Regions from separate parts of the Mesorhizobium sp. ISC25 genome, predicted to be linked through region 1. Evidence: predicted binding sites of a transcription regulator. Region 1 holds the regulator's gene; each other region holds the start of a gene.
What was found. The regulator LexA, encoded in region 1, represses DNA repair genes until DNA is damaged. The targets are predictions, from matches to a motif close to TGTTCNNNNTGTGTTCNG.
Positions count from the first base shown of each region.

Region 2: the regulator LexA is predicted to act here: its motif matches at 2,117-2,134, upstream of recA (recombinase RecA).
Region 3: the regulator LexA is predicted to act here: its motif matches at 984-1,001, upstream of dnaE (DNA polymerase III subunit alpha).
Region 4: the regulator LexA is predicted to act here: its motif matches at 1,644-1,661, upstream of RQ479_RS10695 (sel1 repeat family protein).

Region 1 covers NZ_CP135441.1:1,140,633-1,143,743, reverse strand. Annotated here, with positions in the region: gene kynU (kynureninase) at 1-345, opposite strand, end outside; gene lexA (transcriptional repressor LexA) at 796-1,530, shown strand; gene RQ479_RS05600 (ComEC/Rec2 family competence protein) at 1,524-3,111, opposite strand, start outside.
Region 2 covers NZ_CP135441.1:1,543,123-1,546,233, forward strand. Annotated here, with positions in the region: gene alaS (alanine--tRNA ligase) at 1-634, opposite strand, end outside; gene recA (recombinase RecA) at 895-1,992, opposite strand; gene RQ479_RS07805 (hypothetical protein) at 2,577-3,111, shown strand, end outside.
Region 3 covers NZ_CP135441.1:954,767-957,877, forward strand. Annotated here, with positions in the region: gene RQ479_RS04715 (acetyl-CoA carboxylase biotin carboxylase subunit) at 1-706, shown strand, start outside; gene dnaE (DNA polymerase III subunit alpha) at 1,269-3,111, shown strand, end outside.
Region 4 covers NZ_CP135441.1:2,099,210-2,102,320, reverse strand. Annotated here, with positions in the region: gene RQ479_RS10710 (autotransporter domain-containing protein) at 1-313, shown strand, start outside; gene RQ479_RS10705 (invasion associated locus B family protein) at 514-873, shown strand; gene RQ479_RS10700 (DUF2147 domain-containing protein) at 1,003-1,347, opposite strand; gene RQ479_RS10695 (sel1 repeat family protein) at 1,808-2,074, shown strand; gene RQ479_RS10690 (branched-chain amino acid ABC transporter substrate-binding protein) at 2,463-3,111, shown strand, end outside.

The DNA.
Region 1 (3,111 bases):
CCGCATAGCCATGGCGGCGTGCAGCAGCTTGTAGATGTTGACCGACGTCGTGTCGCAGACCACCGTCTGGCCGATCGCGGCACCGATCAGGCGCCCGAGCTGGTCGCCAAGTTCAAGCGGCATGTTGAACCAGCCGGCCGTGTTCCATGCGCGGATGAGATCATGCGACCATTCCTCGGTCGCGGCCTTGTACAGTTCATCGAAAGCGGCACGTGAAGCAGCTCCTAGCGAATTGCCGTCGAGATAGATCACTCCTTGCGGCAACACAAAACGGTCGCGCATCGCGCGCAGCGGATCTGCGCCATCCATCGCCTTTATGGCCGCGAGATCGGGAATTCCTGTCATGATTTGCCTGCTCCCCCAAAGATCCAACGCAACGCCGGACACGCATCGACTGTTCTTCCATTACCAGGTAGCGCGCAGCAAGGCTCCACCAGCGAGAAGCAGCCTGACCAGGCGGTGGAAACCAGGAGTTTAACCCGAGGTTGGCGTTTTGAGTTCGTTTCGTTCACGGTGCATTGACCAAACCATACAGTCGATACGGGTTCACTTCCGTGCCTTTTGCCGACCGACGGCCGATGCCAGTGGCGCATTCTAGGAAGCCAGAAGGGCGCAAACGACAGCAGAATCAAGGCGATGAGGCTCGCGGCGGGTGAAAATGCGGTACCCCGGTAGGGGACGTCGTTTGTTTCCCGAGCCTTAACGCATTCATTAAACTTTAAACAGTTGCGGAACACAACTGGAACAGATAGTGTTTGTTCTGGGTTTGTTTTTCTGATTCTGTTGGGGGTCGCTATGCTGACACGCAAACAACACGAACTGCTTATGTTCATCCACGAAAGGTTGAAGGAAAGCGGTATTCCGCCCTCCTTCGACGAGATGAAGGAAGCGCTCGACCTGGCTTCCAAATCGGGAATCCATCGGCTGATAACGGCGCTGGAGGAACGCGGCTTCATTCGCCGTTTGCCCAACCGGGCCCGTGCGCTGGAGGTGCTGCGCCTGCCTGACTCGATCGCCCCCGGCCTCAATGCGGCACGCAAGTTCTCGCCGAGTGTCATCCAGGGCAGTCTTGGGCAAGGTGCCCCTCGGCAGGGCAAGCCGACATCGTCGCGCGTCCCTGCAGCCGGCAATGACGACGATGTCGTCGCCGCCGTTTCGATCCCGGTGATGGGCCGCATCGCCGCCGGTGTGCCGATCGATGCCATCCAGCACCAGACGCATTCGATTTCGGTGCCGCCGGATATGATCATGGGCGGCGAGCATTATGCGCTCGAGGTCAAAGGCGATTCGATGATCGAGGCTGGCATTTTCGACGGCGACACGGTGATCATCCGCAATGCGGATACGGCGAGCCCCGGTGAGATCGTGGTGGCACTGGTCGACGAGGAGGAAGCGACGCTGAAGCGGTTCCGCCGCAAGGGCGCTTCGATCGCCCTGGAAGCCGCCAATCCGGCCTACGAGACGCGCATCTTCGGACCAGACCGGGTCAAAGTGCAAGGCAAGCTCGTCGGACTGATCCGCCGCTACTGAGCTCCGCCCTTGGCGCCGGCTTTGGGTTTGTCGGCCCTGCGGTATGGCGGCAGGCCTCGCGCCGCGCGTGAAAATTTCCGCTGCACGTGCCAGGGCCGGTATGATTTTTCGACGGCGAAACGGATTTCGGGGCGTGTTGCCGCTTGTGGATCGAAATAGATGGCCGCACTTCCCGCGCGCGCCAGTTGCCGTTTGGTGACGACGAGGACCAGCCGGTCGTAGTAGCAGGGATTATGGGCGGTGGCGTCGTCGATGACGATCAAGCTGGCAAAGGCGCAGGCTGGCCGTGCAGTATCGCGGTCCTTGGCTTGCGCGATGATCGCGCCGGATGGATGCCTGGCAAGGCAGAGGCCGTCCGTGCAAATGAACGGCATGCCCGGCGGTAGGTCGGCCGGATCGGCAATGTCGAATTGCGGATCGTTCTTTCCAGGTGTTTCCGGCGCGACGATAGCCTCTGATGTGAGCGCGCGTTTCCAGTTGTCGATGGTGAACTCATTCGGGTGTGCCCGGTTGACCGCGAGTTCACCGCTGCCGATCGGCAGCGCGACCAGCCGTGCGTCCTCCGAGATCAATACGTCGGGTACGCGCGTCTGGGTCGTCGTCAGCAAGCCGGCGAGCGCGAAAGGAAGTGCCGCGAGCCGCAACCAGGTCGTCGCCATGCTGGCAATGACGAGGGCGATCGTCACCAAAAGGACAGATCTCAGCGAAATCAGCCCGACCGCATCGATCGGCGAGCGCTCGGAGATCCACCCGGACAGGGCGATCATCGCCGTCAGCCCCTTGCCCATCACGTAGAGGAAAGGCCCATCCGCGCCGAACGGCATCGCCAGCGCACTGAGGACGGCGAAGGGCATGACGACCAGTGAGACGATAGGCATGATGGCCAGATTGGCGAACAGGCTGAGCGGCGCCACGCGCTGGAAATGCCATATGGCGAAAAGCGCCGTGGCGCTCCCTGCAATGATCGAGGTCATCGCCAGGCCGCCCATGCCCAGCAGGACCTTTCGAGTGGCAAAGCGTAGCGGCGACCGCCGCGGCGGCGGCGTGGTGGCCCTGCCGGCGCGGTAATCGGACCAGCCTGCATAGGCGCCGACAAGGGCCGCCGTCGCGGCGAAGGACATCTGGAAGCTCGGACCAACCACCTCGTGCGGCGACACCAGAATGACGGCGATGGCCGAGATCGCCAGGTTGCGCATGGTGAGCGCGGCCCGGTCGAACAGCACGGCGATAAGCATCACCGCCAGCATGATGAAGCTGCGTTCGGCCGCTACCACAATGCCGGAAAAGACGAGGTAGGCCGCAATCGAAAAAAGCGCGGCGGCCGCGGCATATTTCTTGACCGGCCGTCGCGATGAGAAATCGGGAAACAGCGCAAAGGCGCCGCGTAGCAGCGCCATGATGGTGCCGGCGACCAACGCCATATGCAGCCCCGAGATGGAGATGATGTGGTAGATGCCTGTGCGCCGCATCGCTTCGTTGATCTCCTCGGGAATGCCGGCGCGCACGCCGACGATTAGCGCAGCAGCAATCTCGCCCTCGGCGCCGCCGATGCGGCTGCGGATATGGTCGGCGATGGATTCG
Region 2 (3,111 bases), 400 kb from region 1:
CCTGTTCATACTGCATGAACACCAGGTTCCAGAATTCGAGGAAACGGTCGCCATCCTCCTCGGGGCTGCCGGGAGGGCCGCCCCAGATATGCTCGCCACGATCGATGAAGATCTCCGAACACGGCCCGCAAGGCCCGGTGTCGCCCATTGCCCAGAAATTGTCCGAGGTCGCGATGCGGATGATGCGATCGTCGGAAAGACCGGCGATCTTCCTCCAGAAGCCGGCCGCCTCGTCGTCGGTGTGATAGACGGTGACCAGCAGCTTGTCCTTGTTCAGCCCGAACTCCTTTGTGATCAGGTTCCAGGCAAGCTCAATGGCGCGCTCCTTGAAATAGTCGCCGAACGAGAAGTTGCCGAGCATCTCGAAGAAGGTCAGGTGGCGCGCAGTGTAGCCGACATTGTCGAGGTCGTTGTGCTTGCCGCCGGCGCGAACACTCTTCTGGGCAGTCGTGGCGCGCGAATAAGGCCGCTTCTCCAGACCGGTGAAAACGTTCTTGAACTGCACCATGCCGGCATTGGTGAACATCAGCGTCGGGTCATTGCGCGGCACCAGCGGGCTCGACGCGACGACCTCGTGACCTTCCTTGCGAAAATAGTCGAGAAATGCCGACCGGATCTCGTTGACGCCACTCATGAAATACTGCCTTTTCGAGAGAACCGCCGGCTGCCGGCGGAAAATAGACATGGCCTTTTAGCGGTCGCACCGCAGCCTGTCCAGAAACACCAAATGGGCTCAAATCCCGGCTTTCACCAGCGCTTTGAAATGCGTTTGCCCCGCCGTCAAACGCGAACCGCCGGCACGGGGCCGGCGGTTCGAAACGCATCGATTACGCAAACTCAAAATCAAAACATCAAATCGAAACCTGGCTGAGGCTCCGCGAGGCGTCGCTTGCCCTACATCACCCCAGCATCGTCCTCGAAGCCGTCGTCGCTGCTTTCGGAGCCGCCGTTCTCAAGGAATTTCTCAGCGATCAGCCCGGCATTCTGCCGCAGCGCCAGCTCGATCTCGCGCGCCGTGTCGGGATTGTCGCGCAGGAACAGTTTTGCGTTTTCGCGGCCCTGGCCAAGACGCTGCGAATTGTAGGAGAACCAGGCGCCCGACTTTTCGACCACGCCCGCCTTGACGCCGAGATCGACCAGCTCGCCGGTCTTGGAGACGCCCTCGCCATACATGATGTCGAACTCGACCACCTTGAAGGGCGGCGCCAGCTTGTTCTTGACGACCTTGACGCGGGTCTGGTTGCCGACGACCTCGTCGCGATCCTTGACCGAGCCGATGCGGCGGATGTCGAGGCGGACCGAGGCATAGAATTTCAACGCATTGCCGCCGGTCGTCGTCTCGGGCGAACCGAACATGACGCCGATCTTCATGCGGATCTGGTTGATGAAGATGACCATGGTGTTGGAGCGCGAGATCGAGGCGGTGAGCTTGCGCAGCGCCTGGCTCATCAGGCGGGCCTGCAGGCCGGGCAGCGAATCTCCCATCTCGCCTTCGATTTCGGCGCGCGGCGTCAAGGCCGCCACCGAATCGACCACCAGCACGTCGATGGCGCCGGAGCGCACCAGCGTGTCGCAGATCTCCAGCGCCTGTTCGCCGGTATCGGGCTGCGAGATCAGCAGGTTTTCGAGATCGACGCCGAGCTTGCGGGCATAGACCGGGTCGAGCGCGTGCTCGGCATCGACGAAGGCGCAGATGCCGCCCTTCTTCTGGGCTTCGGCCACCGTGTGCAGCGCCAGCGTCGTCTTGCCCGAGCTTTCCGGCCCGTAGATCTCGACGATGCGGCCGCGCGGCAGGCCGCCGACGCCAAGCGCGATGTCCAGCCCAAGCGAGCCGGTCGGCACCGTTTCGATCTCGACGACCTGCTCGTTCGCGCCGAGCCGCATGATCGAGCCCTTGCCGAAGGCACGCTCGATTTGCGACAGCGCCGCATCCAGAGCCTTTGATTTATCCACCGCTTTGTCCTCTACAAGCCGCAAAGAATTCTGAGCCATGATACATCACCCCGTGGTCGTCAATGGAGGCCGGACAATCCCGCAATCCTTAAAAGAATGTACCTCATTTGTTCTCATTTGTCAATGAGCGCCAAGGGTTTGAAAAATAACGCACATCCATATTTGTTCTATTTTTGTTTCGCAATTTTTGCTTCTGGATGTTATCTCCGTCAGAAAAGGTACACTTCCGACTCTCCGCCAATTTCAAGGGCGATTCGCTAGCGAACACGCCTGCCTCGAACACCTAATGATAACCCCAGTGCGGTGATCGTCACGAATGCGCCAAGTGCCATCGCGTGAGGCTCGCCGCTCTATGAGTGCGGCTTCTGCAGTGCGCAGGTCTACCCGACCGCAGGCACTCCATTCCGAAGCCAGGCGCACGTCACTGCGCGACTGATGTCACGCTCATGTCCCGCTTTCCGCGAAGGAAGTCCAGCGCACCATCGGCGTGACCGGTAGGGACGAGCTTGGTTGCGATCGCCTTTAGAGGGCGGTCGAAGGGGCGTTAGGTGTATCGGTCATTGTTGCTCCTGTCCGCATCCTAGGGGATAATCGCCGCAGTGAATTTTGGCGGCGATTCTGTCATGTCTGGCGGCGACGATCGATATGACTTCATAACGTTCGGCTGGATTGCGACCATAATTGGATTGCTCTTATTTGGGTCGCTACTCGACTCTCAAAAGTCCATTGAAAATCAAAGCTCCTACTACGCCAGAAAATGTGCCGCACGATATAGCGATAGCCCCTTTTCGACCACCTATGTCCATCCCAAATCCAGCAATCAAAAAACTGAAAAAGCAAACGACTCCAGCGAAACCAACACGGATTGGTGTGATCTCGCAGCCCAACAGAGCGTTGCTGAAGACACCACAAGTATGTACCGGATTAACCTGTTTGGGTTGATCGCGAGCGGCGTCGGCATTTTCTTCATTTGGCGTACTCTCAAAGCTAATCAGTTTGCTACCAAAGCCGCTATTCAAGCTGCCAACACGGCCACCGCTGCTGCCAATGCTGCCATTGCCGCTGAGCGACCCTATGTATTCCTTTGGATGACTAAGCGAGACCCTTTCGATGGCAAAAAACTTCTCGGGATCAACTTCAAGAATTTCGGCAGGACGC
Region 3 (3,111 bases), 190 kb from region 1:
GCGGGAAGGTCAGATATCGACCGGGTTCATCGCCGAGGAGTATGCCGACGGCTTCGCGCCGATCGTGCCAGACGCCGAGGAGAAAGGGGTGCTGGCCGCGATTGCCACCGCGGTGGAACTGCTGCGCCGCGACCGGCTCGACCGGCTGGGCGGGCGGCTGGCGCCGCATTCGGGCGTCTTGAAACGCGATTGGGTGCTGAAGATCGGCCGGGATTATCTTTCGGTTGCCATCGTCGAAGGCATGATTTCCATTCCGATGGAGCTCGACCTCACAATCGACGGCGGCAAGGCACTGACCGTGGCATCCGACTGGCGGCCGGGCGATCTCATCTGGCGCGGCACCGTCGGCGGCCGCAAGGTCGCAGCGCAGGTCAGGCCGGCGCTGAACGGGTTCCGCATCGCCTGGAAAGGCATGTCGGTGACGGCGCGCGCCATGCTGCCGCGCACTGCCGAGCTCGAAAGGCTGATGCCGGAAAAAGTGGCGCCGGATACCTCAAAGATGCTGCTCTGCCCGATGCCCGGCCTCGTCGTATCGATCGCCGTTGCCGAAGGGCAAGAGGTCAAGGCCGGCGAGACGCTTGCCGTGGTCGAGGCGATGAAGATGGAAAACGTGCTGCGCGCCGAGCGCGACCTCATCGTGTCGAAGCTCAACGCCAAGCCCGGCGACAGCCTTGCGGTCGATGCGGTGATCATGGAATTCGCGTGAGGCTAAAACCGCCTTGATACTCTTCCAAGGTTGGCGGGACAGTGCCCCCCTCTGTCCTGCCGGACATCTCCCCCTCCAGGGGGAGATCGGCAGCTTCGGGGACAGTGCCCCTTCTGCACCCTACGAGATTGGCGAAAGCCGAGATGACAGCCAATCTCCCCACTAGAGGGGGAGATGTCCGGCAGGACAGAGGGGGGCGCGAAGGAACGCGACCTTGCAATTGGGCACGAGCTCGGGATGCGGGCAACTCCTATTTTTTCGTCGTCGCAACGTATTTTGTTCTTGCTTTGTGCCGGCAGGTATGCTACTAATTTGCGTACGGTGCTAATTGGCTCCAACGACCCGCCTTTGAGGCGGGTTTTGTGTTTCCAAGGCCCGAGGTTGGCGGGACCGCGCCCCCCTCTGCCCTGCCGGACATCTCCCCCACGAGGGGGGAGATCGGCAGCTTCGGCGGTTGCTCTAAACTTCGAAAGCTCCAATCGCTACCGCTGGACTCGTGTTACCCGGTGCCGGACAATACATCTTCATCGACTGAGTCCTTGTGAGGCGGCGCGAAAAAACCATGGCGGATGAGAGACTTCCACGCGATCCCTTGCTGCGCGAGGCCTATGCAAAGGCGTCGCGGGCGGAGGCGGCGGCGCGTCGGTTCATTCATCTGCGCGTGCATTCGGCCTATTCGCTGCTCGAAGGTGCGTTGCAGCTTGGCAAGATCGTTGGCCATGCGGTGCAGGACGAGTGCCCGGCAATCGCCGTCACCGACACCAACAATCTGTTCGGCGCGCTGGAATTCGCCCAGAAGGCGGTAAAGGACGGTATCCAGCCGATCATCGGCTGCCAGATCGACCTCGCCTTTTCCGGCGAGGCGAGCGACAGCCAGCGCGACCGCAGGCGGCAAGGGCCGGAGATGCGGCCGGTCGTCCTGATCGCCGCCACCGAGGCCGGCTACGGCAATCTGGTCAGGCTGGTCAGCCGCGTCTACCTCGAGACACCGCCCGGCGAAGCGGTGCATCTGACGACCGAGATGCTGCAGGGTCACTCCGACGGTCTGATCTGCCTTACCGGCGGGCCGCGCGGTCCGATCGGCGCTGCCTTGAAAGAGGATCGCCGCGAACTCGCCGAGACCCGGCTGCTGGCGCTCAAGAGCCTGTTCGGCGACCGGCTCTATGTCGAGCTTGACCGGGTGTCCGGCTACGACCGCACGATCGAGCAGTCGTCGGTCGATCTCGCCTACCGCCACGATCTGCCGCTGGTTGCCACCAACGAGGCGTTTTTCTTTTCTCGTGAAGACTATGAGGCGCATGACGCCCTAATCGCCATTGCCGAAGGTTCCGTGGTTGCGGCCGACAATCGCCGCCGCCTTTCGCCCGACCACTTCCTGAGAAGCCAGGCCGACATGGCGAGGCTGTTCGCCGACCTGCCGGAAGCAATCGACAACACTGTCGAGATCGCGCTGCGCTGCTCCTATTATCCGAAGACCCGCAACCCGATCCTGCCGCGCTTTGCCGGCCGCGATGTCGCCGACGCCGATGCTGCGGTCAAGGCGGAGGCGCAGGAGCTTGCCCGGCAGGCGCATGAAGGGCTGGACGCGCGGCTGGCGGCGCATGGGCTCACACCCGGCTACACGGCCGACCAATATCGCGAAAGACTGGATTTCGAGCTCGGCGTCATCGAGAAGATGAAATATCCCGGCTATTTCCTGATCGTTGCCGACTTCATCAAATGGGCCAAGGCACAAGGCATTCCGGTCGGGCCGGGCCGCGGTTCGGGCGCCGGCTCGCTGGTTGCGTATTCGACGACCATCACCGACATCGACCCGCTGCGTTTTTCGCTGCTGTTCGAGCGCTTCCTCAATCCCGACCGCGTGTCGATGCCCGACTTCGACATCGACTTCTGCCAGGACCGGCGCGAGGAGGTCATCCGCTACGTCCAGCAGAAATACGGCCGCGACCAGGTCGGCCAGATCATCACCTTCGGCACACTGCAGGCGCGCGCGGTGCTGCGCGACGTCGGGCGCGTGCTGCAGATGCCTTACGGCCAGGTCGACAAGCTGAGCAAGATGGTGCCGTCGAACCCGGCCAATCCGGTCAAGCTCGCCGACGCCATCGCCAACGAGCCGCGCTTTGCCGAAGAGGCGGAGCGTGAGCCGATCGTGCAGACGCTGCTCGACACGGCGCAGAAGCTGGAAGGTCTCTACCGCCACGCCTCGACGCACGCCGCCGGCATCGTCATCGGCGACCGGCCGCTGTCGGAGCTGGTGCCGATGTACCGCGATCCGCGCTCGGACATGCCGGTCACGCAGTTCAACATGAAGTATGTCGAGCAGGCCGGGCTGGTGAAATTCGACTTCCTTGGCCTGAAGACGCTGACGGTGCTGGACAGGGCGGTCAAGCTGATCCGCCGCCGCG
Region 4 (3,111 bases), 960 kb from region 1:
TGCGACCTTCACCACGCTCGGGCTGCGCGCATCGACCGACGTCGCGCTTGGCGGCATGAACGCGACGGCGCGCGGCATGGTCGGCTGGCGCCACGCCTTTGGCGATGTCACGCCGGTTTCGACCTTCGCCTTCGCCGGCGGCGATGCCTTTACCATAGCCGGCGTGCCGATCGCGCAGGATGCAGCCCTCGTCGAGGCCGGCCTCGACCTGCAAATGTCGGCCAATGCCACGCTCGGCCTGTCCTATTCCGGCCAATTCGACGGCGGCGTCGTCGACAATGGCGCCAAGGCGGATCTCCGCGTCAAATTCTGACAACGACAGAGAAGAGGGTCGCCGTGATGTGGCGAAAAATACGCCCGACAATAAGGGCGGCTTTGATCGTCTCGGTGCCTGTGTCCGCGCCGGCGCAAGAGCCTGCGTCGACCCTGCCGGGAGGCGCGTCGTCTCTCCAGGAAACTTACCAGGACTGGCGCCTCTCCTGCGAAAGTGCCGCGCCCCGGGCGCTTTGCACTGTGTCCCAGCAACAGGCGCAGAAGAATGGCCAGCGCGTGCTCGCGATCGAATTGCGTCGAAACGGCAAAGATACTCTTTCCGGCGATCTGGTTTTACCCTTCGGTTTGCTGCTCGATGCCGGCGCCACGCTTCAGATCGACGATGGGCAGTCACGCAAGCCTTTGCGCTTTTCGACCTGTCTGCCGGGCGGATGTATCGTGCCGCTCAGCTTCGATGCCGCGATGATTGCAGCGCTGCGGGCCGGTACCGCTCTGCGGGTGAAGGCGCAATCCACCGACAGCAAAGAATTCGCTCTGTCGATTTCGCTGAAAGGCTTGGCTGCCGCGCTCGATAGGCTGCAGGTTCTCGGCGGGGTTTGATCCCGAGCTCTTCTCGTCACTCTCCATATGTTTTTCGACAGGCTGCAAACTGACCTCGCGGTAAGCTGAGCAGGGCACGGTCGTCGCCGCGGCCGACTGGCCCCGCTCACCACGGCAGGAAGGGCACAATCAGAGCTTGTGCCAGGTCTGGCTCTTGCAGATCAGCCCGCCGAAAACGCAGCCGCTCATCTTGAGTGAACTGCCGGAAAGCGAAGCCTTGCCCGAATAGGTCTTGTCGGTTTCCGGGTCGGTTATGGTGCCGGCATATTTGTTGTCGCCGGCCACCTTCAGTGAACCGATGTTCTTGCCGGCAAATTTGCCGGATTTGAGCGTAATCGAAAACGCCCCGCCGCCACCCGAAATGGCGGCAGTCGATCCGGCTTGCGTTTTCCAACTGCCTTCGATCGGATCGGCCCATGCCGCGCCGGTCATCATTATTGCGGCCGCGAGGGCCGGGCTCACTTGTCGAAACATGTCTCTCCTCCCTCAGGCAAGTCCAATCGGGCTCCGTCCCGGCTGTCTGCCCCTTACGCAAACGTAAGCTAGTCCAGCTCCCGGAAAAACAAAAGCGGTGCCGCCACGGAGGGGTTGCGGGTTTTTGCCCGCTCCCGAACGGCCGCGCCGGCGAAAAAATGAAACGGGCCGCACACGTCTTTGTCTTCTGTGGTTAGCGGAGTCTTGATCCGTGCCTCGCAAGTTTTCTTCAAATTTTGTGCAAACCGGCGCGATTGCTGGCTTTGTATCCTTAACGAATTTTCGCGTTTACCTCTTGTTTTAGCTTTGTTTTCCTCAAATTAAGCACGCCATTTAACGACGGATTCAAGCCTCCGCGGCATTCTCGAAAGCATCGAAAGAGCGGCCGCCCCCGAAGGTAATCAAGAACACCGAGGGACAGACGGAGACAGCTCTCGGGAGCCAGAACAGGGGATTTGAAATGGCACGTTTTGAAATGCTTGAAGCCGGCTTCGGCGCCATGGGGGCAACTGCCCAGGCCGATATTCTTTTCGAGTTGGGCATGATGTATGCGACCGGCCGCGATTGCGAGACCGATGTCGTCGCCGCCCACAAATGGTTCAACATCGCCGCGATCAAGGGTTCGGCCCGCGCCGCGGAACTGCGCTCTGAATTGTCGGCCGCCATGTCGAAGGTCGAGATCGCCAAGGCGCTGCGCGAAGCCCGCGAATGGATGACGATGCACTGAATTCGCCGGCATCGACTTCACAGGGGTACTGACCTCACGACAGGGACGCTTCGGATCAAAGCCGCGCAGACGGCTGGACCCGAAAATCAAGGCCGCGCAAGACGGCTGGGCCAACAAGAACACGGCAGGCGGACGAGCCGTGCAATAAACCGTACAAAACAGGGAAGGCGAGCGGATCCCGATGCTGATATCTCGGGAAGCTCGATGAGAAAAGCTGCGACCGGCCGGAACAAGGCTGGCGCGGCTTTGTCTTTGCGACAGCGTGTTGCAGGCCCAATCGAGCGCCGACGATGCGTCTAGACAGCTCCGGTGAAGGATGAAATTCTCCGGCCACTCTGGAAGAGGCGCGGCCGGGATGGTCGCGCGAGAGTGGAGGAGTTATGTCACCATGAAGAAATTCAGTATTTTGAGCGCAGCCATATTTGGCTTGATGATGACCGCGCCGGTCGCCTTCGCCGATGACATCACCTTTTCAGTGGTCGGACCGATGACCGGTCAGCTTGCCACCATCGGCGATCAATTCAAGCAAGGCGCGCAAGCCGCCGCCGACGCGATCAACGCGGCCGGCGGCGTCGATGGCCGCCAGATCAAGCTCGACGTCCAGGATGACCAGTGTGATCCGAAACAGGCGGTTTCGGTCGCCAACCGCGTCGTTGCCAACGGCGTCAAGTTCGTCGATGGCCATGCCTGTTCGGGCTCGAGCATCCCGGCCTCCGCGGTCTATGCCGAAGCCGGCGCGCTGATGATGAGCCCGGCTTCGTCGAACCCGGTGCTGACCGACGCGGCGGCGAAAGCCGGCTGGCCGACGATCATGCGTCTCTATACGCGCGACGACGCGCAGGGCGCTTTCATCGGTCCATGGATCGCCAAGAAATATGCCGGCAAGAACGTCGTCATCCTGCACGACAAGAGCGCCTACGGGCAGGGCGTCGCCGATGTCGTCAAGGCAACGATGAACCAGAACGGTCTCAACGAGATCCTCTATGAGGGAATCAACGCCGGTGAAAAGGACTACGCGGCGCTTGTCACCAAGCTCA